Regions from separate parts of the Alkalicoccus luteus genome, predicted to be linked through region 1. Evidence: riboswitches for the same ligand, from Rfam matches in the RefSeq annotation. Region 1 holds a riboswitch; each other region holds the start of a gene.
What was found. Region 1 has a riboswitch for cobalamin ahead of metE (5-methyltetrahydropteroyltriglutamate--homocysteine S-methyltransferase). Riboswitches for the same ligand answer to the same signal wherever they lie in the genome.
Positions count from the first base shown of each region.

Region 1 (8,034 bases):
GCCGAAAGCCAAGTACACCTGTGCTCCTGCCTCATTCGATACCGTCATTTTCAAAACGGGAGCATGACGCCCCGGCTTTGACTTACATAGGCTGACTTTTCCACGGGGCTTCTGCGTGCAGCAGCGTTTTAAAGTCCTGCTCCGGATCGAAGGCAAGCCGGCGCAGATGTGCTTCGACGCGGCGCTTCAAAATCGGAGCCATAATGCAGTGGCTGAATTCGTAGCCCCGGCACCGGCTTTTATAGCGCACTTCTTTTTTCGTCGGCTTTGCACTTTCCCAAATTTTCATATCTGCTCCGCGCAGCTCTTTCCGCAGTTCGTTCAAGAAGGCTCCATTGCGGCTTTCCAGCTTAAAAAACCAGTCTTCGTAGACATCGGCAAACTTCATTTTAGATGTCCGCACGTACTCACGGTCGTGCTCCAGCGCCCGTTTTGCCCAGACGCTGTCGACATAGCGGAAAAATAAAATTTTTTCATAATCGTCCATGAGTGCTTTCATCGCAGCTCACCCTCGCACATGAGAATATATGTTCCCATTACCATAGCACGATTGTTTGAAGCCTGACAAGACGGGCGTTCGATGTTTCACAGTGACAGACAGCTGCTGAATCCGCTCGTGCTAACTACTCCAGCTTTTTTTAGATTTATTTTTCGGACGGACAATTGACTTTTTCAAACGTGCATACTATGATAAAGCTATTGTGAAACTGATAATCATTCTCAAATAAACAGACAGCAGAAAGGACTGACGTGCTCATGCCCTCCATGCATGCGGAACATATACGGGTCGGCTACGGCGACAAGCCGATCATCAACGATCTGACGGTGTCGATTCCAGCCGGCAAGGTAACGACGATCATCGGACCGAACGGCTGTGGAAAATCAACGTTCCTGAAAACGTGTACGCGCCTTCTCGCAGCGTCCTCCGGCTCGGTGTATCTGGACGGAGCAGCGGTGTCAAAAATTCCGACGAAGGAGCTCGCCCGCAGCATGGCGATCCTGCCGCAGACGCAGAACAGCGCGGCTGGCCTCACCGTTTATGAACTCGTTTCCTACGGCCGCTTTCCATATCAGCGCGGCTTCGGACGCCTGAGCCGGGAAGACCGCCGCATGATTGACGAAGCGATGGAGATGACGGGAACCAGTGCCTTTGCAGACAAGCCGGTCGACGGATTGTCCGGCGGGCAGCGGCAGCGGGTCTGGATCGCAATGGCGCTCGCCCAGAATACGGAGCTCATTTTTCTTGATGAACCGACGACGTATCTGGACATGGCGCATCAGCTGGAAGTCCTCGAACTGCTGCAGCGCCTGAACCGGCTTGAAAACCGTACGATCGTCATGGTGCTGCATGACCTGAATCAGGCTGCACGTTTTTCGGATTACTTAATTGCGATGAAAGACGGCGATGTCCGCTCACACGGGAGCGCTCAGGACATTATGCAGCCGCACGTGCTGCGCGACGTCTTTTCCATTGAAGCCGTCATCGGAAAAGATCCCGTAACAGGAACGCCGATGTGCATGAGCTACCAGCTCGCCTGCCCGCAGGAACAGCACCTCCTTCACCCTTCTGTAAATGGATAACCGTACGTAAACCTTTTAAAACGGGCCTCTGCCCGTTTTTTTCTTTTGAAAAAATGAGAGGCTTTCCCGCTCTACAGGCTGCATCATAGAGGCCGACAGCGGCGGACACGTACCTCAATCACGTACCACCGTAAACATTACACAAACCCGCCTGCAAACAACAATGCCTTCCCCCGTTGAGACGCGCTGATCGTATGTGGCTGCTTGAAGCGGCCTGCAGCAAAAAACAGCTCCGGCCTGATACGGCTGCAGCTGCTTCTCTTGCTTTATTCCTCTGGTTTGAAGGTTCGTTTGCCAAGCTCCTGATCGAGCAGCTCAAACGCCTGGCTGTCTTGATCCATGCGCTTCAGCCGGTGGATGAGCGTATCAAACGCCGCCTCTTCTTCCACCTGTTCTTCAATAAACCAGTTCAGGAAAGTCATCGTCGCATGTTCGCGCTCATCCAGCGCCAGATCAGCTAGCTTGTAAATGCGCTTCGTCACTTCTTTTTCATGCTCAAGTGATTTGGTGAACGTTTCTTCCACAGAAGCAAACGTATTGTCCGGATCGGGCATGCCGGTGAGCTCTGCTCGGCCGCCGATGTCGTTAATAAACTGGTAAAACTTCATCGCATGGAACCGTTCCTCTTCTGCCTGTGCCAGGTAAAACTGCGCAAAACCGTCCAGGCTTTCACCAGAGCAGTAAGCCGCAGTAGCGGTATAAACGTGAGCGGAGTAAAATTCGTAGTTCATCTGTTCGTTCAAAGCGTCCACAAGTGTTGTGCTGATCATGTTACATCGCGCTCCTCTCAATTAAATGATCCGGCAGCCAGCCGGCGTGCAGGACGGCTGCCGGAATTTCCCCGGAAAGACGCCCGGCCCGGTCGAGCCACTGCTTTGAAAATGTGTATTCCCGTTCTTTTAAAATCATGCCGATTCCCTGATTCGCACTGTAGAGCTGCATGCGACCAAGCGCACGAAGCGCCTCGTCCCGGTAGCGAGGTTTCGTCAGCACAAGCACATGCATCGGCACCTGCTCGTACAGCTCCAGCATCCGGTTGTGCCAGCGGTCTTCACGCTCGTACATGCCGCGTATGATTTCTTTGACAAGCGGACACTTCTGAGGTCCGTGAAACAGAAGCAGACGCGTCTCGGCACGTGCTTCCGGACTCATTTCCACGGAGGCTTTCTTCCAGCTGACCGACACTGCGGACGGCTCGACAGCCCGGTCCTTAAAGCAGCGCATAATCCGCCGCTCCATCATCATTTTTTCCATCATGGCGCGCATCGCCTGCATTTCTTCGGCTGTCAGCATGGCAGCCACCTCCCTTTACAGATGCCTTTTAAAGCGACGAAAAATCGGTCGTAAGCTCTTCCGGCGGAGTTGGTTCTTTCCGTTTCGGCTTGTTTTTTTCCTCATAATAGCCAAGGTGCAGAAAGCCGGCGATCCGTTCACCAGCCTTTACGCCAAGCATGCCACGGACGTCCGGCTCGTAAATGTGCGGATTCGTTTTCCACACGGTTCCGAGCTGCCGTTCTGCAGCAAGCAGCTGAAAATTTTGAATCATCGAGCCAATCGCGCCCATGTTTTCATCCTGCTGTTTCTGGCGCGGATCTTCTTTCATTATTACAATTAAATAGGCAGCAGGCTCCATAAACAACTTGCGGCGGTTTTCATGCTCTCGTTTTGCATAGTGCCCGAGCAGCCCTTCAACAAATGCTTCCTTTTCTTCTGCACTCACATACACGAAGCGCCACGGCTCCCGCAGCCCGTGGTTCGGGGCCCATACGGCATCCCGAAGCAGATCCATCACCAGCGTTTTTTCTACCGGTTCATCGGTGTATCCGGTTTTAATAGAACGCCGCTCCCGTATCGCTTTTTGCAGCGGCGTAATCGTAGATAAATCAGTCATGTCTATCCCTCTTTCTATTGCCAGTCTTTCCCTTTATTGTATCAGACGGGCACCCCCGTTAACATCTTAAGCGGCACCGCCGATAAATGATAACCATTCTCAATGGTGTCGAAAAAAAAGAGAGGGGGGAATACTTTTTTTCGGAAGCGAGAAAGTGAGAATGATTATCAATTAACGGTGCTCTTTTATCATAGTGCAGCTTTTCAAAACCGTCAAGCCTTATCTGCAGAAATTTTCTAAAAAAATAACGTGTCCGGCAGCTGAAGCCTGCGAAGATGACGTTCCCGCGCTTAGCTTCTCTCCGGACGGGGAAGGTACCGGAGTAGACACTGTGAAGGAGCTGATTGGATGAACACGCAAGAACTCTATGCCATGATCAACGAAGCATCTGAACACCTGGAGCTGCATGACGATTTTCAGCAGCTGCTCCGCATTCCGGAGAGGCAGCTCGCCTTTTCGGTTCCTTATGAATCCGATGAAGGAAACATGCGCGTGGTGGAGGGTTTCCGTACACTGCACTCCTCCCTGCTGGGTCCCGGTAAAGGCGGCATCCGGCTCCACCCGGAAACAAACATCGACGAAACGTCGCTGCTCGCCTCCTGGATGACGATGAAAAATGCCTTAATGCACCTGCCCTTCGGCGGCGCAAAAGGCGGAATTGCTGCAGATCCAAAACAACTGTCTGATAACGAACGCGAGCGCGTAATCCGCTCCTACATCCGCAAGCTGTCCCCTTACATCGGCCGCGACCAGGACATTCCCGCTCCGGACGTCAACATCGGCCAGCAGGAAATCGGCTGGATGCTGGATGAATACGAAAAACATCTGCATGATCCATATAATGCCGTCTTCACCGGGAAAGATCCGGTTATCGGAGGCATCCCGGGCCGGGTGGAAGCCACGGCAGCCGGCATCGTTCATACGATTCGCTGCCGGCTCAAGGAACAGGACCGCAGCCTGAATAATTTGAAAGTCGCCATCCAGGGAGCCGGAAACGTCGGATCGTTCTGCGCCCGCATTCTCGCTGATAAAGGAGCGATCATTACGGCGATGTCAGACTCCTCTTCCACTGTCTTTGATGAGAATGGACTAAACGTGGAGAAAGTATTGAAGGAAAAAACCGACACGGGCAGCCTTGGCGGAGACCATGAGTCAGCGGCCGTATTTGAAGTGCCGTGCGACGTGCTGATCCCGGCCGCCATGGGCGGCGCTATTGATGAGGAGACCGCCCGGCTGATCCAGGCAGACCTGATCGCAGAAGGCGCGAACGGTCCGGTAACAGCAGATGCAGACCGGGTGCTGGAAGAACGCGGCATTGAGGTACTCCCGGATATCCTGACCAATGCCGGCGGTGTCGTCGTTTCCTACCTGGAGTGGCGGATGAACGAGCGCAAGGAAGAATGGAGCAAGGCCGATGCGCTGAGTCAGCTGGAGCACTACATGCGCCAGGCCTTCAGCCGCACGAACCGGACCAAGCAGGATTCCGGCGTCTCCTACCGTCGTGCTGCCTATTACACGGCCTGCAGGCGTCTTGCTGATGTGATGCAGGCACGCGGGCTGATCAAGTAGCCTGTCCTGTCCAGATCGTCCACCGGTCGGCTTCTGTTACAGCCCCTTCCGAAAGCTTCGTCTGCAGAAAATCGAGAAACGCTTCCAGCTCGCTGTCTGTCAGTTCGTGTAAAATACTCCGTCCCGTTCGCTGGCGAAGATCATCCAGCAGCTGCTGCCTCGTTGCAAACTGTTTTCGCTTCTCCCATATAGAAAAAACTGTCACACCGGTAAAGCCGGCAGCTTTCATCTGCTCGAGGACGTCCATTTTATTCGGACGCCTCTTTTTTTCGACCTCGGCAAGGTGCGGAAAATAATCAAGCAGCCAACCCCGGATGTGCACGTGGCTTCCGGGAAGCAGACAGTCTGAAACGGTCCGGTCCTGTATGATCAGCCGCCCTTTCGCACACAGCACCCGTGCTGCCTCTTTCAGAAAAGCGGCTGTATCCGACAGATGATGGATCAGTGCCCGGGCAACCACCAGATCCTGGCCGCACCGGGCGAGACCGGTTCGTTCCGCGGTCCCCTGCTGAAATGAGAGCCGTCTCTCGTGCTGATGACGTTCTTTTGCATCGCGCAGGCTTACTTCCGAAAAATCAATGCCGACTGCTCTATCAGCCCCAAGTTTCAGCAGCTCGTTCGTATAGATCCCCCCGCCGCAGCCAATGTCTGCGGCATGCTTGATATCTTCTCCTGCTGTCAGCTCCTGCATCGTTTTTACCCAGTCAGCGTCGGCGTCCCTGCTGTTATAGCTCCCTTTTAACCGTTCATCATGAAAATGGATGCTCATGTGTTCTCACCTCCCTTCTATTATATCCTTTTTATGGGAAAAATGAAGCCGCGCTTCTTTTAGATGATTTTGACAACTTACTCCCTTTTCCTGTATGATGACGACAAACTTGATAACGTAATGAACAACAGGTGATCTGCTTCGCCAGATCTTAAAAGGGAATCCGGTGCAACTCCGGAACGGTCCCGCCACTGTAAAAGGTTAGCAGCCGCTGTGCCACTGGATTTTTTCCGGGAAGGTGCGGCTGTGTTCATCCTTGAGTCAGGAGACCTGCCTGTCGTTCTTTACCATCAGCCCTACGGGTCATAGGGAGGTGGAAACAGGCTTGTTCAGCTTTGCCGCAAAACACGTGCGGCCAAAGCTTCGTTCGTGCTGGAAAGACACCTGTTTTGTCCTGCTGCCGTGCCGGAAGGGTTTCCCCCTTTTCGGCACGGCTTTTTGTTTGTGTCGGCGTCATACATCTGAAGGAGGAATAAGCATGAAAACATCTGTACAAGGCTATCCGCGCATCGGTGAAAACCGGGAGTGGAAACGCGCACTTGAAGCGTACTGGAAAGAAGAAATAACCGCAGCAGAGCTGCAGGAACGGATGAAAGCCATCCGGCTGGAAAGGCTCACCCGTTTAGCAGCAAGCGGACTCGATCTGGTGCCGACAGGCGACTTTTCGTATTACGACCATATGCTGGATACGGCATTTATGTTTAATCTGGTACCGGAGCGTTTCGCTTCCTTGTCCGGAAATGAGCTCGATCAGTATTTCGCAGCCGCACGCGGGACGCGCGAGGCGCCTGCGATGGAAATGACGAAATGGTTTGATACGAACTATCACTATATTGTGCCTGAGCTGGAAGACAGCTGGGTGCCTGACGTTACGCGAAACTATCCGCTTGAACAGTATCGGGAGGCGGAAGCCGCGGGCATAAAGACAAAGCCGGTGCTCGTCGGACCCTATACGTTTATGACGCTTGCGAAAGGACTGGAAGCGGAGCACCGCGACAGCTGCATGTCTGTCCTGCTTTCGCTGTATGCAAAAGTGATTGGCGAACTGCACGAGGCAGGCGCTCCACTCATTCAGCTTGATGAGCCTGCTCTCGTCACGTCCCTGACCCATGAAGAAGCCGGGCAGGCCGCTAAGTGGCTCCAGCAGCTGCTTGACTTGGTCCCGAAGGCACCGCTGCAGCTGCAGACGTATTTTGAATCGCTGACGCACTGGGATTTATTCGCCACTCTTCCGTTTCACGCCTTCGGACTCGATCTGATGTATGACGACGGCGATACGCTCCAGCAGCTGCGGCAGCATCCGCCTCACCAGAATGCGGCGCTCGCCATCGGCGTGATTGATGGCCGTAACGTCTGGAAAAGCGACCTCCACGAAGCACAGAAGCTCGTTCGACGCGTTGAAGTGCTCTGTCCGGAAAACCCATTAATCCTGCAGACAAGCTGCAGCCTCCTGCACGTACCGGTTTCCCTTAAGCAGGAGGAACGCTTCGTCGAGGACTTGAAGCAGGGCATGGCTTTCGCTGACGAAAAGCTGCAGGAGCTCCAGCTGCTGAAGCAGGTCTGCACGGGCTCTCCGGAGAACACGCTGGACGGTCATCAGGCGTCTCTTTCCCGGTTCCGAAAACGCTATCCGGCAGCAGGAGACAGCAGCAGTGAAAAGCTCGCGATGAGAGAGCCTGTTTTCTCACGCCGCGCTGAGCTGCAGCAGGCCCGTTGGCAGCTCCCGCTTCTGCCGACGACAACGATCGGCAGCCTCCCTCAGACGACCGATATGCGAAAAGCAAGAACCGCCTATCGGCGCGGAGAACTTTCCGCTAAACGCTACCGTGCAATGGTGGAAGAAAAAATGCAGCGCTGGATTAAGCTTCAGGAAGATATCGGGCTCGATGTCCTCGTGCACGGTGAATTTGAACGCAACGACATGGTAGAATTTTTCGGGGAAAAGCTGGACGGTATGGCCGTCACACAAAACGGCTGGGTCCAGTCGTACGGCTCCCGCTGCGTCAAGCCGCCGCTCATTTACGGGACTGTTTCTGCTCCAGGTTCGATGACCGTCTCTGAAACCGCCTATGCTCAATCTCTGACGGATCGCCCGGTAAAAGGCATGCTCACCGGGCCCGTAACTATTTTAAAGTGGTCATTTGAACGGAGCGATGTGCCTAAATCGGTGACGGCCTATCAGCTTGCGGAAGCGTTGCAGCAAGAAGTTGAAGCCCTTGAAGAA
Region 1 is NZ_JBPZEY010000004.1:257,296-265,329, forward strand. Features, by position in the region: gene ACSZLD_RS07550 (YhjD family protein) at 83-499, opposite strand; gene ACSZLD_RS07555 (ABC transporter ATP-binding protein) at 757-1,581, shown strand; gene ACSZLD_RS07560 (ferritin) at 1,848-2,351, opposite strand; gene ACSZLD_RS07565 (hypothetical protein) at 2,353-2,874, opposite strand; gene ACSZLD_RS07570 (nitroreductase family protein) at 2,903-3,472, opposite strand; gene ACSZLD_RS07575 (Glu/Leu/Phe/Val family dehydrogenase) at 3,821-5,041, shown strand; gene ACSZLD_RS07580 (class I SAM-dependent methyltransferase) at 5,034-5,810, opposite strand; cobalamin riboswitch at 5,923-6,102, shown strand; gene metE (5-methyltetrahydropteroyltriglutamate--homocysteine S-methyltransferase) at 6,289-8,034, shown strand, end outside.

Region 2 (8,034 bases), 110 kb from region 1:
GCATAATGGAACCGATAATCAGAAACGGTACGATCAGCTGCACGTAGCTCCAGCCTCTCATACCAACACTCCCATACAGCCAGTAAATAATCTGCGTCATTTCATCCTGGCTGCCGAGCGAGATAATCAGTGAAATGATTGATCCGATAAATGCACTGACGATAATTCCCGCAAGGATAATCGTTTCGATCGCCAAACTTCTGCTGCTGAGCTTTACAAGCCCGAACACAAGCATGAGCGTGAGAAACCCGCTCACAATCGATACAGCCGGGAGCGTAAATGCACCAAGTCCTACGATCGTGAGCTGGAAAAAGATAACGAAAACAGCGCCGAGGGCCGCACCGGAGGAAACGCCGATCGTATATGGGTCCGCAAGCGGGTTTCTCAGCAACCCCTGAAATGCTGCTCCGGCAAGCGCGAGAGACGCGCCAACACATAGAGCCAGCAGCACTCTCGGCAGCCTGATTTCCCAAATAATCGAGTACTGGTTGGACGGAACGTCATCCAGCAGCTGAGCGCCGATTGTTTTATCCAGAATAATATGCAAAATATGCGGAACCGGGACCGTTACGCTTGAATAAAACAGTCCAAGTGTTATCGCAGCAGCAAGAAGACCGAGGCTCCCTGCATAGTACAGCCATGCTTTATTCGAAAACATCCGGATATACAGCCTCAGCTACGGCACGGGTTCCTTCTACAAGGCGCGGACCGGAGCGCGTCACGATATCACTTTGCACATCGTGTACGTCCTCGTTTGCCACAGCAGGAACATCACTCCAGCCATCGCGGTTCATTACTTCTTCTTGAGGATCCTCCACATAGTATCCGTAGGTAGTGACAATCGTGTCCGGCTCGAGCGTGACAATTTCTTCTTCGGTCAAATTCACCCAGCCTTCATGCTCTTCCGCTGCGTTTTCCGCCCCGATCGTCTCCAGCATCTCATGCATGAAGGTGCCGGTACCAGTAGTGAAAATATCCGGAGATGGTGCTACTTCCACCCAGACGCGCTTGCGCTCTTCTTCGTCGATCGTTTCTCCAAGCTCCGCGAGCTCTTCCATGCCGCTCTCCATCTCCGCTATGAGTTCTTCTGCATTTTCTTCTGTTCCGGTGAGCATGCCGAGTGTTTCAATCGTGTCATAAGTGCCTTCAAACGATTCGGCATTCCGCACAACAACGACATCAATTCCGGCATCACGCAACTGCTCTAAACTATCATCATGACTGGAGGCGTGATAATCCGAAACGAGTGCCATGTCAGGCTCTAAAGAGAGAATGCGTTCCAAATCCATGTCCTGCGCCCCGACATTTTCAATTTCGAGCGCTTCTTCCGGATAATTGCAATACTCCGAAACCCCTACGAGTCTGTCGCCTGCGCCGATTTCAAATAATATTTCTGTATCGCTTGGCTGCAGCGTAACAATAGTTTCCGGTTCTTCGTCGATCGTCACTTCATTGCCTGCGTTATCCGTTATCGTTACCGGGAACTCTCCGGCTGTTTCATTATCCTCATCATTTTGCTCCTCGTTTGATACATTGTTCTCTGTGTTATTTGCAGCTCCTTCTTCATCTTCCGCTGCCTCATTGTTGCCAGTCGTGTCTTCGTTTGCTTCCTGATTGTCCGTGTTCGTATTCCCGTTCTCATTGTTTCCCTCTGTCCCGCATGCGCTGATGATGAGCGCGGCTGATAGCAGAAGCGGTGCCGTCATTTTTTTCATCGTTACTCCCCCATGATTATGTAGTGGAACATAAAAAAACGCCGCCCTTCGAAGGACTGCGCTGAATAAAATGCATGAAGAGAGCCGTTTCAGATTCCCGGAAATCTCCTCGTCTGCACTTCAAACAACCTTTTTCCCGAAGGTGTTTAAATCGACAGAGAGGCAGGTCTCCTGACTTACGCATAAACGGCAGCCTCACCCTTCCCGCGGAATGCAGTGGATTGTGAAATGCCTGTGCGTTTACAGTGGCGGGTCCGTGCCGGATTCACACCGGCTTCCCTTTTCATCGGCTGATGCCGACACCTCTCTGCTGACGAGCGTTACGTTTTTCAGTTCTACTTTGTATTATAGTATGGACTGCTGGAAAAAGTCTACATCTGTTCTGTCAGGCAAGGCCGATATCGGCAAACGTCGCCATTTCTTCCGTCAGCGCCTGTGCCATTTTTAGCAGCGGATAAGCAGCGGCCGCCCCGGTCCCTTCGCCGAGACGCATCCCTAAATCAAGCAGCGGTTTTCCGCCAGCTGCTTCCAGCGCCGCTGCATGACCTGCTTCTGCAGATTTGTGTCCGTAAAGAAAAAAGCGCTCTGCTCCTGGTGCAAGTTTTGCTGCAGCTATTGCTGCAACAGTTGCAATAAACCCGTCTACGAGAACCGGCTTCCGCATTGAAGCCGCGCGAACCATGGCTCCGGCCATAGCCGCGATCTCCAAACCGCCTAAATCAGCTAATATGTGAAGCGGTTCCTTCGCATCAGACCGCTTCACCGCTCGCCCGATCACCTCGATTTTATGCTTGAGCTGCGGCCCCTCTACACCTGTCCCACTGCCCGCTGCCGCTTCCGGAGAAAGTCCCGTGTACGCACACAGCAGCGCGCTGCTTGCCGTTGTATTGCCGATGCCCATGTCCCCGGGGATGATAATATCTGCCTTTGAAGCTTCAACGGCGTCGGCTCCAATTTGAAGTGCCTGCTTTACTTCTGCTGCAGTCATCGCCGGTTCCTTTGCTATATTTCCGGTACCGCGACGAACGTTGCGGTTGATAGCTGCCGTATCAGCTGCATCAATCCCCACGTTATACACATAAACATCTGCTCCGATCTGTCTCGCGAGAACGTTAACCGCTGCTTTGCCGGTCACAAAATTCTGCGCCATCAGAGCGGTGACTTCTGACCCGTAAAGCGAGACCCTTTCAGCTGTCACCCCGTGGTCACCTGCAAATACAAGCACCGCAGGCTTTCCCGTCTGCAAATCTCCCTGCATGCCGGAGAGCGTTACGGCCAATTCCTCCAGCCTGCCGAGACTGCCCTGCGGCTTTGTCAGCGAATCCAGATGCATCCGCATCTGTTCAGCTGCTGTTTGATCGATCTCAGGTATGTTCTCTGCCGCTTCACGCCAGTTCATCTGTCTGTCTCCCTTCGTTCATCAGCCGTTCAATCAGCTCCATATCAAGATGTGCTTCGACTGCATCGGCCAGGCGGTCAAATGCCTTCGTTTTCTCTTCTGCAACGCTCACCCTGCGGACAGGCGGGAGCGCTTTTTGACGTCTCAAGCTGTCCAGCAGTGCGTGGCGGAATGTATCGTTATGAAAAATGTCATGCATATACGTGCCGTACACGTTGTTCACTGCCGCGCTGCTGCCATGAATCCCGCCGGATAACCACTCCGGAGCTTCGTGAACGGTCTGCCCCATGTGCAATTCATATCCAGTGAGCGAATGCACTTCACGCTCCCAGTTAACGCTCGCTGAGATACGCACTGTCGTTTTCACTGGATCCATCACCGTCTTCATATCCGGAATCACATTCAGCCCCTGACACTCTCTCAGCTCTGTATCCGCAGCTGCCGGGTCCTCGACTGTTCTGCCAAGCAGTTGATAGCCGCCGCAAATTCCGATGATTGGCATCTCTCCCGCTTTTTCTGCAATCGCTTCGTTCAATCCGTTTCTGATCAAAAACTGTCCATCGGCAACCGTCGTTTTGCTGCCTGGCAGAATAAGCAAATCAGGTTCGCCTAGCTGCTCAGGCCGCTCGACGAATCGAACAGCGCAGTCCGGTTCAAACCGGAACGGGTCCAGATCCGTGTAATTGGATAGATAAGGAAAGCGAATAACCGCAATATCGAGATCCCTGCCGGCCGTTCCCCTTCCGTATGTCTCCAAGCCAAGCGAATCCTCTTCTTCCAGGCGGAGATCCGGCAGATAGGGCATCACCCCTGCGACCGGCTTTCCGGTATACTCCTCCAGCCAGTCAAGTCCCGGCTGAAGCAAAGACTGATCTCCGCGAAATTTATTGATGATGAAGCCCTTCACACGCTTTCTGTCTGCTCTACTCAACAGTTCAAGCGTGCCAACAATCGATGCAAAAACGCCGCCACGGTCGATATCTGCTGCAAGCAGGACAGGTGCCTCGGCCATGCGGGCAATGCGCATATTCACGATTTCCCGGTCCTGTAAATTAATTTCTGCCGGGCTCCCTGCTCCTTCTATCACGATCCGCTCTGTTCTGGAGGCTAGGCGGTTATAGGCATTCGTCACCGTCTGAAGGCCTTTCTCAAAGTACTGCTCCCGATATTCCGTTGCTTCCATGGCGCGAAGAACCTTGCCGTTTACAACGACCTGCGACCGGTTATAGCCGGATGGCTTAAGTAGAATCGGATTCATGTCCGTGTCCGCTTCCATTCCGCACGCTTCGGCCTGCATGCCCTGTGCCCGGCCGATTTCAAGACCATCCGCCGTGATATACGAATTAAGTGCCATGTTTTGTGACTTAAACGGCGCTGTCTTAAAGCCCTGACGCGCAAATACACGGCAGAGGCCGGCAGTCAGCACGCTTTTTCCTGCATCGGAATGCGTACCCTGAATCATCAGCGGCGCTGCTTTCATTAAAATTCAATCCCTTTAATCGCCGGAATGCCCTCATCGTAATAATGCTTCTCGGCTTCTGTGACTGAAACGAGATCAGCGGCTTCTTTTATTTTTTCGTGTGCGTTTCGACCTGTTACGAGAACGTGGACGTGCTTCGGACGATTGGTCAGTGCCGAGAGAACATCATCGAGCGGAAGCACATCGTCAATTGGAAAGGAATCAATGGCAAGCGCGTTGTTCAGCTCATCCAGAATGACGACATCGTAGCTCCCATCCAGTGCTTCTACTGCTTTTGGCCAGGCCTTACGCAGCGCTTCACGGTGTTCTTCCGGCGTTTTTGTCCACGTAAAGCCGATGCCAAGCTGCTCTACTTCAACCCCCAGCTTTCGCAGCGATATTGTTTCCCCGTATGTACGCTCCGGCGATTTGATAAACTGCAGCATTTTAACGCTCATCCCTCGTCCGGCTGCCCGAACCGCCGTTCCAACAGCCGACGTCGTCTTCCCTTTCCCGTTACCTGTCTGCACCAGCATCATGCCTCGCTGTTCTGCCATGTCAATTCCTCCTTTTATTCAGGCAGGCTGAACACCTGCATCTGCTGCGTCCTAGTATATGCGAGTTAACGGAATTTGCAAAGCTCGATGCAGAGCCTGCAAATCGAATCATGCCGGTTAAGACCTCCTTGTAAGCAACCCTGTTGTAAAAACGAACTTGAGCGGCCTAACAAAATCGTTATAACGAATAAAACGGCACAAGCGCCACGAAAGCGAAAACAGCCTGAGGCAAATACAACATAAAGCGGCTCAGATAAGTATAAGCCCGCCGGTTGCCCGTGCTAATCGATAAAAAAGAAGGCGGACCGATGTTGATCGGTCCGCCTTTCAGGCTGTTGAAAAAGTCTATCAACTTACATGTTTATTCGTATGATTGTATTTTCCTTCTGCTTACCTAGCCTGCCGTGGGCTGGCCTTCAGCTCTTCTCAGGGTGACCCCTGTATGAAGAGAAGAAAGGAACGGGAGGATGACGCGGCTTCACTCGGACTCAGGCTTCTCACAAGAAGCCTTCAAGACCCAGTCCGGCTCCGCTCGCGCTTTTCATGCCGTTCGCAGATCTGAACGGCACGGCATCTTCAGACTGCGCTGTTTCCACGTGTACGCCGGACACATCGGGAAAACGGCTCTGATTCGTGGAGAACAACGTCACGACAGGCAGACGCAGCTGCTTTTTTACGTTTATCATGAATTCGATGAAGGACGGACTTCCCTACTTAACATCGAAACGTTTCATCGGGAAGGTTTACCTGTATGGAAGCCGATTGTGTATGCATAGCCAGGCACGTGAAACGCACTGCCAGCTGCCGACGTCGAAGGAACTCGACTCCGGGAGGATCAGAACGAGGCGAAGATCCAGCGCTTCCGACAGCAGGAGGAAGCGGTTAGCTGAGCCCGTTCCCTCCGGAAAGCGAGTGTCCGCAGATACAGGCAGATGCAATCTTATTCACTTAAAATGACTTTATCAACCCTCTGGAAGGCGGACCGATGTTGATCGGTCCGCCTTTTCAGCAGCCGTATTCCTGAATCAGGAATACGGTGGCTGCGGTGATTTTTTCTGTTCGAGTGCCCGCTTCAGTTCTCGCTTATAGCGGGAAGCAACGAGAATATAAAGAAAATCCCCGTTTTGAATTTCTGTTTCTCCGTAAGGAGTGATTAACGTTTCATCCCTTACGATCGCGCTGATCGATGCTTTACGCGGAAAGTCAACGTCTTTTAGCTTCTGTCCTGCAATCAGTGCGTCGCCGTCCACTTTAAACTGCACCATTTCTGCATTTGCTTTCCCCATCGATATCAATTCAATGGAGTGGTGCGGGTTGTCCTTCTTCGGTCCCATGAGACCAAGCCTTTTCGCGAGCGGCGAAATCGTCGTTCCCTGCACGAGAGCGGATGTGAGCACAACGAAGAAAACGATGTTGAAGAAAAATTCACTGTTCTCCACACCTGCCACGATCGGGAAGGTTGCCAAAATAATCGGAACCGCCCCCCGAAGACCTGCCCACGACAGAAACAGCTTTTCATTGTTTTTATAGCCCATGCCGAGTGTGGACAAATAAACGGCTGCCGGCCTCGCGATAAAGATCAGCGCTGCAGAAAGAAGCAGTCCGCCGATGATAATGTCAAGGCTGAACAAGTCTGCCGGAAAGACGAGCAGGCCGAGTAAAATAAACATCAGAATTTGCGCCATCCAGGCAAATCCTTCGTTAAATTGGAAAATAGAGTACCGGTACGTAAGCTCTGAGTTCCCGATCACGAGGGCCGCAATGTAAACCGCCAGAAATCCGCTTGCGCCCGCTGCGGATGCTGCCCCGTATGTAAGCAGCGCAAACGCTACCGAAAAGATCGGGTACAGACCACTTGAATCCAGCTTCACCCGGTTAATCGCGATCGAGGCAATTTTACCGACAGCGATACCAACGATGAGACCGATCCCCATCTGCCAGACAAATTCCGGCAGAAGCGCCCACCAGGCCGTTTCCGGAATGATAATCAGCTCGATAAAGCCAATTGTTAAAAAGACCGCCATCGGATCGTTTGTCCCTGATTCAGCCTCCAGCGTCGCGCCCATCTTCGCCTTAATGTTCCGTTCCTTTAGGGCAGCAAATACGGCAGCGGCATCGGTCGAACCGACAATTGCACCGAGAAGCAGTGCCTGCATCATTGTAATGTCAAATATGAGATACGCCGCCAGACCGACGATCCCTGATGTTAAAATCACTCCAACTGTCGCGAGGGAAATCGAAGGAAGCGCTACGGCGCGAACGGTCGCAAATTTCGTCTGCAGACCACCTTCAAACAAGATGATGACGAGGGCAAAAACACCGACAAGCTGTGCAAGCTCCGGACTGTCAAAATACACGATACCGAGGCCGTCACTGCCAACGAGCATGCCGAGAAGAATAAACAACACGAGAGACGGCAGTCCCACTCTGTTGGAAAACTTTGCCGCGAGAACACCGCTGATTAAAATAAAGGCGCTTAAAATCAAATACGTATCAATTTGAGTTGTATCAACCAAGCCGGCTTCTCCTTTCGCAGTATATATATTGCTTTATTATACCGCACCTCACCAGCTTCTGCACGGCATGAGGCCAGGCAGTCTGACAGGCTTCCTCCTACAAAAGCGGACACCCTGTAAGAAGGGTGCCCGCTTTAAACGCTTCTATTTCCCGGGAAATAGTTCTTTTAACGGATCCGTATAAACGATATCGCTCTGCATTTCTGATTTTGTCAGCAGGCAAGCATCAAGCTGCGTTTGCAGCTTCGCCTGATTCATGTGCAGTCCGATCAGCACAAATTCTGTTTTCCGGTCACCGATTCCCTCCATCCACTCGTCACGCAGATCTTTATTTTCCCGAAGATAATGAGCCTGCTCCTCCTCATCCAGCGCTGCCACCCAATAAGCA
Region 2 is NZ_JBPZEY010000004.1:147,576-155,609, forward strand. Features, by position in the region: gene ACSZLD_RS07020 (FecCD family ABC transporter permease) at 1-658, opposite strand, end outside; gene ACSZLD_RS07025 (ABC transporter substrate-binding protein) at 645-1,715, opposite strand; cobalamin riboswitch at 1,860-2,037, opposite strand; gene cobT (nicotinate-nucleotide--dimethylbenzimidazole phosphoribosyltransferase) at 2,101-3,114, opposite strand; gene ACSZLD_RS07035 (cobyric acid synthase) at 3,101-4,594, opposite strand; gene ACSZLD_RS07040 (cob(I)yrinic acid a,c-diamide adenosyltransferase) at 4,594-5,130, opposite strand; gene ACSZLD_RS07045 (hypothetical protein) at 5,628-5,816, opposite strand; gene ACSZLD_RS07050 (potassium/proton antiporter) at 6,156-7,646, opposite strand; gene ACSZLD_RS07055 (GTP-binding protein) at 7,791-8,034, opposite strand, start outside.
Region 2: it holds a riboswitch for cobalamin, as region 1 does, so the genes downstream of both, ACSZLD_RS07025 (ABC transporter substrate-binding protein) here and metE (5-methyltetrahydropteroyltriglutamate--homocysteine S-methyltransferase) in region 1, are expected to answer to the same signal.

Region 3 (8,034 bases), on a different contig from region 1:
CAGTGCCGTGCTGTTTATCATACTTTCGGCAGTCGTCTGGCAGATGGAGCTTCTCGTGCTTTCAGCTTCCATTTTGGAAGGGCTGCATCAGGCGGTCACGATCTTATTCATTCTGCTTGGCGCTATCGTGCTGTTGAATACACTAAAACGGACAGGGGCCGTCGTTCGTATTAATCAGGGATTCCGGCGTGTCTCAGGAGATATGCGCGTCCAGGCTGTATTAACTGCCTTTCTATTCGGCAGTCTGATTGAGGGGGCGGCAGGGTTCGGCACTCCGGCTGCTGTTACAGGTCCGCTGCTCGTCGCCCTCGGTTTTGCCCCGATGGCAGCGGCTTCGCTCGCACTCATTGCAGATAGTACGGCTGTTTCATTTGGAGCCGTAGGAACGCCTGTTATCGTCGGCCTCGGCGGTGTGCCGGGAGCCGATTCAGCATTGTTCCAGGACACAGCGATCCGGATTACGGCAATGGATCTTGGAGCTGGGACCTTTATTCCGCTGCTGCTCATATTCGTGCTTACGTTTTTTGCCGATAAAAAACATGCCTGGAAGGATACGCGGGAGATGGCTCCCTGGGCACTGCTGACAGGGATGACATACACCGGATCTGCTCTTCTGTATGCCGTTTTATTCGGACCTGAGTTCGTTGCGATCCTGGCTTCTTTGACAGCGCTGGCTGTCGCAGCAGCTACGGCAAGCGCCGGTATTTTTATGCCGGAAAAAGAGTGGAAGAAAGCGCTGGAACCTAAAGCGGTGCAGGAAGAGGAAGCACCGAATATGTCGCTTTTTGCAGCATGGAGCCCATACTTTATCGTCATCGGCCTGCTTTTGCTGACAAGAATAGTAGAACCAATCCAGGAATTTGCTCAAACGGCGGTCGATTTGTCATGGACAACGATTCTCGGTGTTGAAACCGCCACTTCTACTTGGCAGGTGCTTTACTCACCAGGTGCAGTTTTACTTCTTGCAGCGGTGCTGTCTGTATTCGTGCAGCGGAAAAAACTGCGAGTCGTCGGAGAAGCCGTAATGGATTCGAGGAAGATGGTAGGCGGAGCCGCACTGGCTTTGTTCCCGACGCTTGCGTTAGTGAACGTGTTTATTAATTCCGGTGTTAATGCCGGAAATCTCGTATCAATGCCGGAACACATTGCTGTGATGCTCGCATCAGGCCTCGGAAGCGTCTGGCATCTTGCAGCGCCGTTTCTTGGACTTTTGGGATCGTTTATTACAGGCAGTGCAATGGTATCAGGCTTGACCTTCGCGCCAATTCAGACATCTGTTGCGTCGGCAGCAGGGCTTGATCAGACGCTGGTTCTCGCTCAGCAGACTGCGGGTGCAGCTGCAGGGAACATGATCTGCGTGCATAACGTCGTCGCAGCTGCGGCGGTGGTCGGGCTTGCAGATAAGGAAGGCGATATCATCAGAAGAACGGTCGTTCCTGCGCTTGGCTACGCGGCGCTGATCGGAATTGCGGGAACGATTCTCGCCGGCCTGACCGGCCTGTTTTAACGGTCATGCTTCGGACTATGCTTTCGAGCGGGTTCATATGCTACACTGATAGAAAGACATGGTGCTGCTTTGACAGGATACTGTTGAAGCAGCATTTACTTATGAAACAGCAGCAGGAAATGGAAGGGGAACCGCCATGCATTTAACTCAATATACCGATTTTTCACTCCGGGTGCTTATGTACACTGCAGTTCAGCCATCTGGAAAGCTGTCGCAAATCAAGGACATATCAGAGGCTTACGGCATTTCCAAAAACCATCTTATGAAGGTTGTGTATCGACTCGGTAAGCTCGGCTACATAGAGACAATCCGTGGCAGGAACGGCGGTATCCGACTTGCACGTGAACCGCAGAATATAAATATTGGCGAAGTTGTCAGACATACCGAAGACAATTTTCATTTGGTGGAATGTTTTAACAGTGAAACGAACACGTGCCCAATTACACCGGCATGCAAGCTTCAGTTTGCTCTTTCTGATGCGCTGACAGCCTACTTGGATGTGCTGGATCAGTATACGCTGGAGGATATCACCGATAACAGGGATGCACTTGCAGTCTTATTGAAGCAGCCGGACTAGGAGGAATTTTCATGCAGGAATTAAAGAAGCTCTCGGAGCGATTTTATTATCTCACACCGGTCGAAGAAACAGACAGGCCCATTCTTGGCGCAGTAGTCGGGGATAATCTGACGCTGCTGATCGACGCCGGAAACTCAGAAGCACACGTGCGTCTGTTTTTAGACGAATTAACACGAAGCGGTGTTCCTGCCCCTTCACTGGCTGTTCTGACCCACTGGCACTGGGACCATGTTTTCGGGGCGTCGGCGTTAAACCGAACGCCTGTTATCAGCACAGAGGCGACGAAAACAGAGCTGCAGCGTTTGTCGTCCTATTCATGGGAGGATGAAGCACTCGACGAGCGGGTCAAGACCGGAGAAGAGATTCGTTTCTGTGCAGAAGCGATAAAAAAAGAATTTCCAGCTGAACGTTTTATACGTATCCATATGCCGGAGATAACGTTTAACGATGAGCTGGTACTTGACCTCGGCGGAATCACTTGCCGGCTCGTTCATGCTGGCGGCAACCACGCGTCTGATCATTTGATTGTTCACCTTGCAGAGGAAGATATTTTGTTTGCAGGAGATATTACTGCTCCGAACTTATATGCATCATCCTGGCACTATACGCCAGACGAAACAAAGCAGCTTGTAAAAAAGCTGAAGCCTTTTGCTTCAGCCTGGAACGTCATATCACACTGGAAGCCCTTGTCGAAAGAACTGTTTATCGAGGAGCTGGAGCTGCTGGAGAAAACAGCCTCGTTAAGCGCTCGTGCAGGCGATGAAGCAGAACTGAAAAACTTGCTGATGGACGAATACGGAAAACCGTTGTCAGAAGAAGAGAGTCTTGCAGCGCAATATTTCATGAACGGAAAAAAGCTTTAGATGAACAACGAAACCTGCATCTTTTGACAAAAAAAGAAATATGGTCAGCTGAAGGCGGTCTACCAGTATGTCGTTGAAAATGATTTGCTATTCTGCAAGTTTCATGTTGCAAATAGCTGGGAATAGAGGTAGCATAATCAATATATTGAGTGTATAAGCAAGTAGACATCTAAATATAGCGTGCAGAAACGTACAGGTACCGCAAAAGCGGTTTAATAGGGAATCCGGTTAAAAGCCGGAGCTGTCCCCGCAACTGTAACTGCTGACGAGCAGCCGATCACCCACTGTTTTTTAACGGGAAGGGAGGCTGTAAGGATGAAGCAGAAGCCAGGAGACCTGCCGTACGTTTCAGACGTTTCTTTTCTTCGGGGATTGAGAAAGGGAATGGTGCAGCGCCGTTATGCCGGGCGTCTGTGCTGTTTCCTTTTTCGTGTCTCTTCCTCCGAAGAGGCACTTTTTTGGTTCTGCTGATTTGTGCTGCATCATTCAATATAGTGAATCATGTAGAAGAAAAGGGAGGCATTTCAATGAAATCTGCACTACAATCACGGATTCAGCTCACGATCAACGAGCTGGAAAACAACTACAAACTTGATTTATCGGAACTGAAACAGCAGGTCGAATCGAAACAGGAGGAGGAAGCGTTTGATCATGCGCTGCATACCTCCCTTAACAAGATCGCCATGGACCAGCCGGATTATACATTTGCAGCAGCCCGGTTTTACTTAACGCGACTTTATGAGCAGGCAGAGGCTCAGCGCGGTTATAAGGCTTACAGCGGGTTTTATGAACTGCTGCAGGTACTGACGGATAAGGGAATTTACAGCTCCTCGCTGCTGCAGTCGTATTCAAAAGCAGAAATTGAAAAATTAGAAACAATAATAGAGCCGGACCGGGATCATTCATTTACATTTATCGGACTGTTTTTGCTCGCAGACCGGTATCTGGCAAGAGATCATGATAAGCAGGTGTGGGAGCTTCCACAGGAACGGTGGCTCGTAATCGCAATGGCCCTGATGCAAGATGAGCCAGCCAGTAAACGGATTATGCTCGTAGAAGAGGCATACTGGGCGCTGTCTAACCTCTACATGACGGTAGCGACGCCTACGTTAGCAAATGCAGGGAAAAGCTACGGGCAACTCTCCTCCTGCTTTATCGACACCGTCTCGGATTCGCTGGACGGCATTTACTTAAACAATTGGGATACGGCAAGACTCAGTAAGGATGGCGGAGGAATCGGCGTTTATTTTGGCAAGGTGAGAGCGCTTGGTTCGGACATTAAAGGCTTTAAAGAGACCTCTTCAGGTGTTATTCCCTGGATCAGGCTGCTTAATGATACTGCTGTAAGCGTCGACCAGCTTGGCCAGCGGCAGGGGGCTGTTGCAGTTTATTTAGATATTTTCCACAAGGATATTATGAGCGGGTTTTTGGACTTGAAGACAAACAATGGAGATGAGCGCAGAAAAGCGCACGATATATTTACGGGCGTCAGTATTCCTGATCACTTTATGAGAATGCTGGAAGAAACAGATGAAGCCGGACGCAGCAGTGGAGAGTGGTCGGTATTTTGTCCGCATCAGGTGAAGACCATCATGGGATGGAAGGATGAGAACGGCAATTCGCTCGGTCTGGAGGATTTCTATGATGAAACGGACCACCTTGCGTTTACTGAAAAATACAAGGAAGCCTGCGCGCATCCGATGCTTCCGCGGAAGACGTACCGTGCGATGGATATCATGAAACGCATCATGATCGCTCAGCTGGAAACTGGAACGCCCTATATGTTCTATCGGGATGAAGTGAACAGAGGCAACCCGAACAAAAAGGCAATGGGCCGTACCTCGATATTCTGCAGCAACCTTTGTACCGAAATCGCCCAAAATATGTCCGCCTCAGAAATCACTGATGAATATGTGGCGGAAGACGGAAGTATCGTGATCGTGCGAAAGCCGGGTGAATTCGTCGTCTGCAATCTCTCCTCTATCAACCTGGCTGCAGCCTGCAGAGATGATGTGATTGAGCGGACGGTAGCTATACAGGTAAGAATGCTCGATAATGTTATTAATTTAAATACGCTTTCTGTCGGCCAGGCACAGGAGACGAATAAAAAATACCGGGCCGTCGGTCTCGGAACATTTGGCTGGCACCACGTACTTGCTGTGAACCATATTGACTGGGAATCAGAGAACGCGGTAGCTTTCGCGGATGACCTGTATGAACGGATTGCGTTTGCCGCTGTTCAGGCAAGTGCAGCGCTCGCAGAGGAGAAAGGAGCTTATCCTGCTTTTCGGCACTCAGAGTGGGAAAATGGCCGGTACTTTGAGCGGCGGGGCTATACGTCAGACCGCTGGCTGCAGCTGAAGCAGAAAACAGCTGAGACAGGAATTCGAAACGGCTGGCTGATGGCGGTCGCCCCAAATTCATCAACGGCAAAAATTGCCGGTTCGACAGATGGCATTGATCCTGTTTATGCACTGGAGTACGCGGAAGAAAAGAAAAATTTCAAGCTCAAGGTTACACCGCCGGACCTTACGCATCATACGTACCCATATTACAACAGGGCCAGGCATGAGCTGGATCAGCACTGGAGCATCCGCCAAAACGCAGCGCGTCAGCGCCATGTCGATCAGGGAATCAGCTTTAACTTGTATGTCCGCCACGATATTCACGCAAAAGACCTGCTGCAGCTGCACATGGAGGCTTGGCGTCAAGGGCTGAAAACGACCTATTATGTGCGCAGCACGTCCCAGGGAGAAATTGAAGAATGCGAAAGCTGTCACTCCTGATTGCAGGAGGCAGCAAAACGAAAGGATGGAGCATACGATGACATTGACAAAAATGAAGCTGCTTGAGCCGGATCACGCGAATAAATCGACCGGCATTATAAACGGACGAGCTTCCGGCATTTTAAACTGGAACGATATCGCCTATCCGCAAATGTACGATATGTACCACGTTTTACTGTCTAACTTCTGGAAAGCGCAGGAGATTAACATGCAGGACGATATTAAACAGTGGGAAGCCTTGTCTGACGCAGAAAAGGAGATTTTTTTAAAGGTCAATACGCAGCTGGCTTCACTCGACAGTCTGCAGACACCAACGATGTCGATGGTGCTTGATTATGTAAGCGATCCGAGCTTTAAAGCAGTATTTGCCGTGATCGCGCAGCAGGAAGCCGTGCACAATGAATCGTACTCTTATGTCCTGAGTTCTCTCGTTTCCACCGATGAACAAACAAAAGCATTTGATGACGCAAAAAATGATCCGCTCGTCCGAAAGCGAAATGCCCTTATTCTGGATTCCTATGAACGTTTCAGGAAGAACCCCTCACCTCAGCGTTTATTGGAGCTGTGTATTAACTCTGTCAATCTGGAAGGAATTTATTTTTATGCTGGATTTGCATTTTTTTATCACCTCGCCCGCAATCAAAAAATGGTCAAAACGAGTACGATGATCAGCTACATTCAGCGTGATGAAATGCAGCATGCCTATTTCATTTCCCAATTTATCCGAATTCTGATGGCTGAAAACGAAGAGCTTCGGACAGAGGAAAACGAAGCATTTATTTATGACACGATCGCTAAGGCGGTTGAGCTTGAAAAAGAGTGGGCCGCTGTCCTTTTGAAGGACATAAAAGGCATTGATACGAATGAATATGAAGCATATGTGGAATACCTCGCAGATAAGCGGTTCAGGCAGCTCGGTCTTTCCAACCTGTATCATCGTTCAGAAAACCCAATGCCGTGGATTCAAGTATTCAGTGACGACATGATGAATGAAACAAAATCAGATTTCTTTGAGCAGAAATCCAGAGCCTATACAAAAGTAACGGAGCAAAACGGGTTTGATGAGCTGTGATCGCGGTTCTTGTTCAATCGATGTCGGGGAATACGGATGAGCTTGCAGATTTAATTATTCAAAAGCTTCATGAGCGAGGCTGGTATGCAGAAAAAACGGCCGTTCGTGATCTGCCGGATGAATTGGATTTGCACCAAATCGAGGGGATTCTGTTCGGGACGTATACGTGGGGAAACGGCGAGATTCCCCGTCACATGAAGCCTGCACTGGATCGGATCAAATCACAGGATTTAACTGCAACGCCATGCGGCATATTTGGAACAGGTGATTCGTTCTATCCACATTTCTGCGGTGCGGTGGATCGGCTTCGTTCCTTATTGAAGCTAGTAACCGGGGCAGAGCCTCCTGTTCTGAAAGTGGAGCTGCTGCCCCAGCCTGATGACGAAGAGCGGATTGCTTCCTTCGTTCAGGCATACATGGAACATGTTGAATCGGTAAAGCAGTCACATTTTCAAAAACGGCAGGAATTGACGCGATGAAAGCGAATACACTGTAGAGAAACCAAAATCTGCAGAGGAGGCTCATCATGTCAGAACAGTTTTATGCGTTTCAGACTGAAGGAGAGGGAACGGGGTCACTGATTCAGCGGAATAAAGAAGACCTTCCTCAAGGAGAAGTACTGATTAAGGTTCATTATTCAGGTGTGAATTATAAAGACGGGCTTGCGCTCCATAAAAAAGCGAAAATTGCAAAGGACTATCCGATGGTACCTGGGATCGATCTGGCGGGAACCGTTGAGCATTCGGAATCTCCCGATTTCAGTAAAGGCCAACGGGTGATTTGCACGAGCTATGATCTCGGCACTGCCCACGACGGGGGCTACAGCCAGTTCGCGAGGGTGCCGGCTGCCTGGGTTGTGCCTCTTCCGGAAAACCTGTCTCTGCGTGAATCAATGATTATCGGCACTGCCGGTTTTACTGCAGCTTTGTCGATTCATCGTCTGGAACAAAATGGCCTGACCTCTGAAGATAAGCCGATACTGGTTACGGGAGCTTCAGGAGGTGTCGGCTCCATGGCTGTTGATATGCTGGCGGGAAGAGGCTACCATGTTACAGCGAGTACAGGACGTCTTGAAGAAGAAGCTTATTTGAAAAAGCTCGGTGCAGCAGAAGTGATTGATCGGGAGGAGGTCACTCCTGAGAAGATCCGGCCTCTCGATAAACAAAAGTGGGCAGCAGCAGTAGATCCGACAGGAGGAAGCGTACTCGCGGCTATTTTAAGCAGCGTGA
Region 3 is NZ_JBPZEY010000011.1:41,602-49,635, reverse strand. Features, by position in the region: gene ACSZLD_RS14035 (L-lactate permease) at 1-1,507, shown strand, start outside; gene ACSZLD_RS14030 (Rrf2 family transcriptional regulator) at 1,644-2,084, shown strand; gene ACSZLD_RS14025 (MBL fold metallo-hydrolase) at 2,096-2,947, shown strand; cobalamin riboswitch at 3,124-3,305, shown strand; gene ACSZLD_RS14020 (ribonucleoside-diphosphate reductase subunit alpha) at 3,475-5,733, shown strand; gene ACSZLD_RS14015 (ribonucleotide-diphosphate reductase subunit beta) at 5,771-6,805, shown strand; gene ACSZLD_RS14010 (flavodoxin domain-containing protein) at 6,802-7,284, shown strand; gene ACSZLD_RS14005 (oxidoreductase) at 7,332-8,034, shown strand, end outside.
Region 3: it holds a riboswitch for cobalamin, as region 1 does, so the genes downstream of both, ACSZLD_RS14020 (ribonucleoside-diphosphate reductase subunit alpha) here and metE (5-methyltetrahydropteroyltriglutamate--homocysteine S-methyltransferase) in region 1, are expected to answer to the same signal.

Region 4 (8,034 bases), on a different contig from region 1:
TCCGTCCGGAAGAAGCCGTATCGCTCGGAGCAAAGATCCTGACAGAACATCTGAACATCTTCGTCGGCCTCACCGATCAGGCGCAAAACGCTGAGATCATGGTCGAAAAAGAGGAAGATCAGAAGGAAAAGGTACTCGAGATGACGATCGAGGAACTCGACCTATCTGTGCGATCATACAACTGCCTGAAGCGTGCCGGTATTAATACAGTTCAGGAACTGACGCAGAAGTCCGAAGAGGACATGATGAAAGTGCGCAACCTCGGACGCAAATCCCTTGAGGAAGTCCAGGAAAAGCTGCACGAACTCAGCCTCGGCCTGCGTAAAGAAGACTGACGACTTTGCATCCGGCTTTGGCCGGATGGATTCAGCGAAGGAGGGAAATGACTCATGGCATACAGAAAGCTCGGTCGTGACAGCAGCGCGCGTAAAGCCCTGCTCCGCGATCTCACTACAGATCTGATTATCAATGAGCGCATTGAAACGACAGAAGCGAAAGCAAAGGAAATTCGTTCCACTGTCGAGAAGATGATCACGCTCGGTAAGCGTGGAGACCTGCATGCACGCCGTCAGGCTGCTGCATTCGTCCGCAAAGAAACAGCGAACGAAGAAACTGGTCAGGACGCAGTCCAGAAGCTTTTCGATGACATCGCAAAGCGCTACGACGAACGCCAGGGTGGCTACACTCGCGTGATGAAGCTTGGACCACGCCGCGGAGACGGTGCGGAAATGGCAATCATCGAGCTCGTATAAGGAAGCGAAAGGGGCGCACAGCCAATGCTGGAAACAGTCATTGCGCGACGCCCTTTTTTTGTTGATAATGGACGACCGCAGGGGGCTCCTCGTTTCCGCTTCCGCACAACAGCCGTCTATCTGCGCATAAACGGCGGATCTTTACGCACAACGAGGGTACCGGTACGCATAAAGCAGCGATCACTGCGCACAGCGGCGGAATCTGCTGCGAATAGGGGCTGTGAGTTACGATTAGCCTCTCAGCAGAGATCCATCATTCATCTATACGTGAAAGGAGCGGGCAGACATGAGCCGGGTAATCGTAGAAAACGTCTCGTTTTCCTATGATGGGGAGACAGATGTCGTAAAAAACGTGTCGTTTACCGCTGCAGCCGGTGAATGGCTGGCGGTAACCGGCCACAACGGTTCCGGCAAGTCGACGCTCGCCCGCTGTCTGAACGGCCTGCTGCTTCCGCGGGAGGGCACGGTGACGACGTGCGGCTTTCTGACGACCGACCCGGAGACGATCATGACACTCCGCCGCCGGGCCGGGATGGTGTTTCAGCAGCCGGATAACCAGCTGGTCGCCCCGACGGTCGCAGACGATATCGCCTTCGGACTTGAGAATGCGGGCATTCCGTATGACGAGATGAAGGAGCGTGTCGCAGCGGCAGTGGAGAGGCTCGGATTAAGCGGGCTCGAGGACCGCGAGCCGCACCGCCTTTCCGGGGGTCAGAAGCAGCGTGTGGCCCTTGCCGGCATTACGGCGCTGAAGCCGGATGTGATCATTCTGGACGAGGCGTCGTCGATGCTGGACCCGGCCGGACGAAGTGACGTACGTGACGTTGTCCGCAGGCTTTGCCGCGAGGACGGAATCACGGTCATTATGATCACGCATGACCTCGAGGAAGCTGCTGAAGCGGACCGCATGCTCGTCATGCGCGAAGGGCAGTTGACAGCCGATGCATCGCCGGCTGAGCTGTTCAAAAAGCCTGATCTCTTAAAAGAGGCGGGCCTGGTGCTTCCGCTTGCGGTGCTGATGGCGGAGCGGTTGCGGCTGGAAGGGATTGACCCCGGGTCCCCTACGTCAGAAGAAGAGCTGGTGAGGGTGCTGTGCAATTACGTGTAGAGAACGTTTCGTATGCCTATATGCCGGGAGGCCCGTTTGAAGCGAAGGCACTTCAGGGCACGTCGGTCTCATTTGCCTTCGGTGCCTTTCACGCCTGCGTCGGCCATACCGGGTCGGGCAAGTCGACGCTGCTGCAGCTGTTAAACGGCCTGCTCCGTCCGCAGGAGGGAACAGTCTACGTCGGCGACTGGACGATCACCCCGGAAACGAAGCAGAAGCACATAGCGGGTCTTCGCCGCAAAGCAGGCGTCGTGTTTCAGTTTCCCGAGGCCCAGCTGTTTGATGAAACAGTGATCGACGACGTCATGTACGGTCCGAAAAACCTCGGTCTCACGGATGACGAGGCCCGCCGTCTCGCGGAAGAGGCACTTGCACGCACCGGCATCAGCGCCGAGCTGTTCACCCGTTCGCCGTTCGATTTGAGCGGGGGACAGATGCGCCGGGCTGCGATTGCAGGCGTGCTCGCAATGGAACCGGAGCTGCTGTTACTCGATGAGCCGACGGCAGGACTCGATCCGGCCGGCCGTGAAAGCATGATGGAGCTGTTTCGCTCCTGGCAAGAGGAAAAGCCGGAGCGGACCGTCGTTATGATTTCCCATGACATGAATGCCGTCGCCCGCTATGCAGACACGGTGACGGTGATGGAGGACGGAAAAGCGATCGCGCAGAAAGCGCCGCGTGAGCTGTTTACGGACGCGGAGCTTTTGGAGCGCCATCAGCTGGAAATGCCGGACACCGTCAGGCTCCTGTACCGGCTGAGAGAGGCTTCCGGAGCTAAAGTGGATATCAGTGCCTTTGATGAAACAGAAACATTCTCGCGCATTCTGACGCTTCTGAAAGGGGGCGTACAGGATGCTTGAGCACGTCATCATCGGCCAGTACGTGCCGGGGAAATCGTTCGTTCATTCGCTTGATCCCCGGGCAAAGCTGATTGCCGTCATCATTTTTATGATCTTTCTGTTCGTCTCACGTGACCCGCTCGTGCTCGGGACGGCAGCAGCGCTCACGGTCGCCGCCTTTTTATCCGCCGGGATCCCGTTCCGCTTTTTCTGGAAAGGAATCCGCGTGATTCTGCTTATCGTCGTCTTTACGTTCCTCCTGCATCTGTTTATGACGCGGGATGGAACAGTGCTCGTCAGTCTCGGCTGGCTCACGATTTACAGCGGCGGCGTTATAGAGGGCAGCCTGATTGCGACGCGCCTGTTTTTATTGATCGTGCTCGCGACGATGCTCACTCTCACGACGACCCCGGTTGATCTGACCGACGGGATGGAGCGGCTCATGCATCCGCTCAACCGTTTCCGCGTGCCGGTATATGAGCTTGCGCTGACGATGTCGATCGCGCTCCGCTTTATCCCGACGCTTTTAACGGAAACGGAAAAGATTTTAAAGGCACAGACCGCCCGGGGCGCCACGTTCTCCAGCGGCTCGATCTGGAAGCGGCTTAACGCGTTTATCCCAGTGCTCGTGCCGCTGTTTGTCCAGTCGTTTCAGCGGGCCGAAGAGCTGGCAGAAGCGATGGAGGCGAGAGGCTACGCGGGCGGTGAAGGACGCACGAAGTTCCGGCAGCTCGCCTGGCGGAACCGCGATACGGTCGTGCTGCTCGTGTTTGCAGCTTTTGGCGTGTGGAGCGTGCTGTCTGTTGGATAAAAAGGAGCGTTGTTCATGAAACGTATGGTGATGCAGATCAGCTATGACGGGAGCGGCTTTCGCGGCTACCAGAAGCAGCCGGACGCGCGCTCGGTCCAGGGAGAGGTCGAGCGGGCGCTCGCTAAATTGCATAAAGCAGCCAGCTGGCCGTCCACGTCGTCGGGGCGAACGGACACCGGCGTGCATGCACTAAGCCAGCCGGTTCACTTCGATACGCCGCTCGCTATTCCGGAAGAGCGCTGGCCGATGGCACTGAACAGCCTGCTGCCGGATGACATCCACGTGAGACACGCTGAGACGGCTCCGGAAGGGTTTCACGCCCGCTATGGAGCTGTGGCGAAGGAATACCGCTACCGGCTCACGACAGCCCGGGAGCGGGACGTCTTCCGCAGACACTACGTGTACCAGCTGCGGCACGAGCCGGATGCAGAGCGCATGCAGAAAGCGGCTGCCTATCTGCTCGGCACGCACAACTTTGCGAGCCTCTCCTCGCCCCGCACGGACGTCGAGGACAAAGTAAGGACGATGTACGCGATCGACGTGATCCGGGAAGGCGAGGAGTGGGTGCTGCGCTTTATCGGGAGCGGCTTTTTGTACCAGATGGTGCGCGTCATGACCGGCACGCTGTTAGACATCGGGTACGGCAGCCGCGAGCCGGAGTCACTTCCGGAGCTGCTTCATGCAGAAGACCGTACGCTCGCTGCGAAAACAGCCCCCGGCCACGGCCTTTATTTAGCCGGCGTCGACTACACGGAAGAGGAGCTGAAGGCACGTCTCGCAGCTAAAATCCATCCGCAGTAAAAAAAGATGGAAAAACAACTCGCCCGTGTGTTTTTTCGTATTGACACAGCAGAGCATCTATTATATGATGGTTAACGGTATTCTTATGCCCACTTGCCCCGGGTACGGAATCGATTAGATCGTAAGTTGTTTTTTTGAATGAGTCACATTTAGGAGGGAAATTAATCATGCGTACAACATATATGGCGAAGCCAACTGAAGTAGAACGCAAATGGCTGGTTGTTGACGCAGAAGGCCAGACGCTCGGTCGTCTGTCTTCTGAGGTTGCAAGCCTGCTCCGCGGGAAGCACAAGCCAACATTCACCCCGCACATCGATACTGGTGACAATGTCATCATCATCAATGCTGACAAGATCCACCTGACAGGTAACAAGCTGCAGGACAAGTACTACTACCGTCACAGCCGTTACCCAGGTTCCCTGAAGGCGACTTCTGCAGGCGACATGCGTGCGAACAAGCCGGAGCGTCTGCTTGAGCTTTCCATCAAAGGAATGCTTCCAAAAGGCCCGCTCGGCCGTCAGACAGGAAAGAAACTGCACGTGTATGCTGGAAGCGAGCACCCACACGCAGCACAACAACCAGAAGCGTACGAGCTACGCGGATAATTTAAAGGGAGGGAATTTTCTTGGCACAAGTTCAATACAATGGAACAGGTCGTCGTAAAAACTCCGTTGCCCGCGTGCGTCTCGTACCAGGTGATGGTACGATCATGATCAACAAGCGCAGCATCGATGACTACTTCGACCTCGAAACACTCAAAGTAATCGTAAAGCAGCCACTGGCTGAAACACAAACAGAAGGCACGTACGACATTCACGTGACTGTAAACGGCGGTGGCTACACAGGCCAGGCCGGTGCAATCCGTCACGGTGTTGCACGCGCACTGCTTCAAGCAGATCCGGAATTCCGTCCGGCTCTGAAGAAAGCTGGCTACCTGACTCGTGATGCACGAATGAAAGAGCGTAAGAAATACGGTCTTAAAGCAGCACGTCGTGCACCTCAGTTCTCGAAGCGATAATTTCAAACAACAGCGGCTGGGCGCCTGTGGACGGCGCCCAACTCGTCAAAACCCTCTGCTACCAACCCGGCAGAGGGTTTTTTATTATGTTCAGCTTCTACCTTAACGTGCTTATCGAACCGCATGTTTTTATGATGATGCCTTAATCAAAACGACATCCTTGAAGGAATACTAGCTGCAGGCTAGAAGAAGGAAGGGACAGGAAGAGGTTGACAACAAAAATGGAGAGGTGTTTCTGTAAATGGGTTTTGTGCGATTCATAGCAGGTTTAAGCTTACTGTTGTTGCTGGGTGCTTGTTCTTCTGATCAAGGGAACTTGGTCTATCAGGAGCTGCTGGCGGAAAGTGAAGGGGAGTACGCCGTCTTTGCGATCGGGGAACCGGAGGCAGTTGATTTTGTTGAAGCAGAAGTATATGAAGAAGAGACAGCCATTCGCGTGTTTCGAGCCAATCGTGATCCAGATCCGGATAACCTTGATTATCCAGGACTCGATTACGAGGAGCTGCCGGCATTCTTCTTGTTCGATCATGAGGAAGTTATCCTGGAGTCCCATGATCCAGATGATTTTGATGAACAAGTGCAGTCCTATCTGGAATAAAGAACGTTTCTAAAATCCATAAAAATCTACAAAAAACACCCCCTTCCTGCTTTCCTGCAGCGAGGGGGTGTTATCGTCGTATAACATTTTTCACTCCGGCAATGTTCTTCGGCTGATCTGCGGGAGCGGCTTGGAGAAGACGTTGGTCATGTAGAGCAGATAGCCGACGCCGACTGCGGTCCAGATGAGGCCGACCAGGACGGCCGATGGCTCGATCATCATGATGAGCAGCAGCATAAACGCGGCCCCGCCAAGCGGTACATAGAGATTAGCGAACTGATAAACAAAGCTGTTGTTGTACGATGTTTTCTCCTTCAAATACAGGTTGATCACGGAAATATTGACGAATAAAAACGTCGTCAGAGCGCCGTCAACAAACGCCTCGTGAGCGGCACTCAGAATCTCCTGTCTGGTCGTGTTTCGTTGCTTCAGCCCGGTCATGTCGTCTGCCTGCTTCCGGCGATGTGCTGCAGCACGAGTTGATAGGCAGCCTCCAGATGCTGCTTTTCGGACGCATCCAGCTTCTGCTGCAGATGCTCGACGTGTTCTCGCAGGGAGGCGGCGTTTTCCAGGTAAAGCGTTTGATACATAAAAAATGACGTCAGCTGCTCCTCATAGTGTTCGGTTCGCTCGTTCATACGTGCCCTCCTTGTCATCACAATAAAAAAACAACTCCCTTGAGGAAGCTGTTAAGAAGAGCGCACGCTTAACCAAGCGCTGGAGCGGCGCAGCAAGGCGCACGGGTCCATACGGTATACTCACACTTAACATCTCCTATCCTCGTAGGTACGAATGTCTGCTGAAACAGGCAGGTCTCCTGGCTTACGCTCATCGCTTCCCGGCTCCTTCCCATTTCCGCTCTCAGCAGAAACAGTGGCAACTCCGGGTCGCTCACGAATACAGTTGCGGGACAGCATCGGACTCTTCACCGATTTCCCTTTTAAGCAGCAAAGCAGAACGCCTCGCTGCACCTGAATCACTCACTTATGCAGTTGTTTGCTACATGGAACATTATTACTATAGCACGACTAACAGCGGCAGTGCTACGATAAGCCGGCGTATCAGCCTTCCGTCTGCTTTTGACGCGGTTTCGTCAAATAGCGCCCAGCAAACGTGAACAGGACGACGAAACTTAACACGGCGATGCTGTCGATCAGCGTATACGATCCGCCCGTCCACTGACTCATAGCGGTCAGAAACGGAGCGCCGAAGACAAATAGCAGGACCGTTTTCCAAAGCATCATTCCACCTCCAATAAAGGCCGGTTACCTGTAGTGTAACACGTGCAAATTTTCCATATAGAGGGAAACGAAAAGATAAGTCGATGGTCATCTAGCTGATTTTATGCCATGGAGCTATGCTGAATGTACGAACGCAGTGTGGGAAAGGAGCAGGAAGATGGAACCTGTCATGTTCATCATCATTGCTGCAGTGCTGGTTGCTGTTCTCATGTACGGCCTCCGAAAGAAGAAGGATTAACGAGGCTCTTCGCGTATAGGAACCAAGGGAAAGAGGACGTCCGCCGTACTTACTTCAGCTCCATACGCTAAAATAAGCCCTCTGCATCTTCTCGCAGAGGGCTCCTTTTTACCAATTAAAGCGTGCTCGTATCGATCACGAAGCGGTATTTGACGTCTGATTTCTGTACGCGTTCGTAAGCGTCGTCGATGTCGTCTGCGGAAATGACTTCGATTTCCGGCATGATCTCGTGCTTGGCGCAGAAGTCGAGCATTTCCTGCGTTTCATGGATGCCGCCGATCAGCGAGCCGGCGAAGGAGCGGCGCTGCGGGATCAGGGAAAAGACGTGTACATCCAGCGGCTCTGCCGGAGCACCGACGTTGACGAGCGTTCCGTCTAAGCGGAGCAGGGAGAGGTAGTCGTTGATGTTGATTTTCGCGCTCACGGTGTTGATGATCAGATCAAACTGTCCGGCGAGTGTATCAAACGTCTCTTCATCCTTCGTTGCATAATAGGCGCTTGCACCAAAGCGGAGCCCGTCGTCCTGCTTGTTCAGCGTCTGAGAGAGCACGGTTACGTCCGCTCCCATTGCATTCGCGATTTTGACGGCCATATGCCCGAGTCCGCCGAGTCCGACGACGGCTACTTT
Region 4 is NZ_JBPZEY010000008.1:50,239-58,272, forward strand. Features, by position in the region: gene ACSZLD_RS11745 (DNA-directed RNA polymerase subunit alpha) at 1-335, shown strand, start outside; gene rplQ (50S ribosomal protein L17) at 390-752, shown strand; gene ACSZLD_RS11755 (energy-coupling factor transporter ATPase) at 1,039-1,860, shown strand; gene ACSZLD_RS11760 (energy-coupling factor transporter ATPase) at 1,845-2,720, shown strand; gene ACSZLD_RS11765 (energy-coupling factor transporter transmembrane component T family protein) at 2,713-3,510, shown strand; gene truA (tRNA pseudouridine(38-40) synthase TruA) at 3,526-4,311, shown strand; gene rplM (50S ribosomal protein L13) at 4,479-4,916, shown strand; gene rpsI (30S ribosomal protein S9) at 4,937-5,329, shown strand; gene ACSZLD_RS11785 (hypothetical protein) at 5,571-5,927, shown strand; gene ACSZLD_RS11790 (hypothetical protein) at 6,018-6,368, opposite strand; gene ACSZLD_RS11795 (hypothetical protein) at 6,365-6,565, opposite strand; cobalamin riboswitch at 6,718-6,917, opposite strand; gene ACSZLD_RS11800 (hypothetical protein) at 6,989-7,168, opposite strand; gene ACSZLD_RS11805 (NAD(P)-dependent alcohol dehydrogenase) at 7,522-8,034, opposite strand, start outside.
Region 4: it holds a riboswitch for cobalamin, as region 1 does, so the genes downstream of both, ACSZLD_RS11795 (hypothetical protein) here and metE (5-methyltetrahydropteroyltriglutamate--homocysteine S-methyltransferase) in region 1, are expected to answer to the same signal.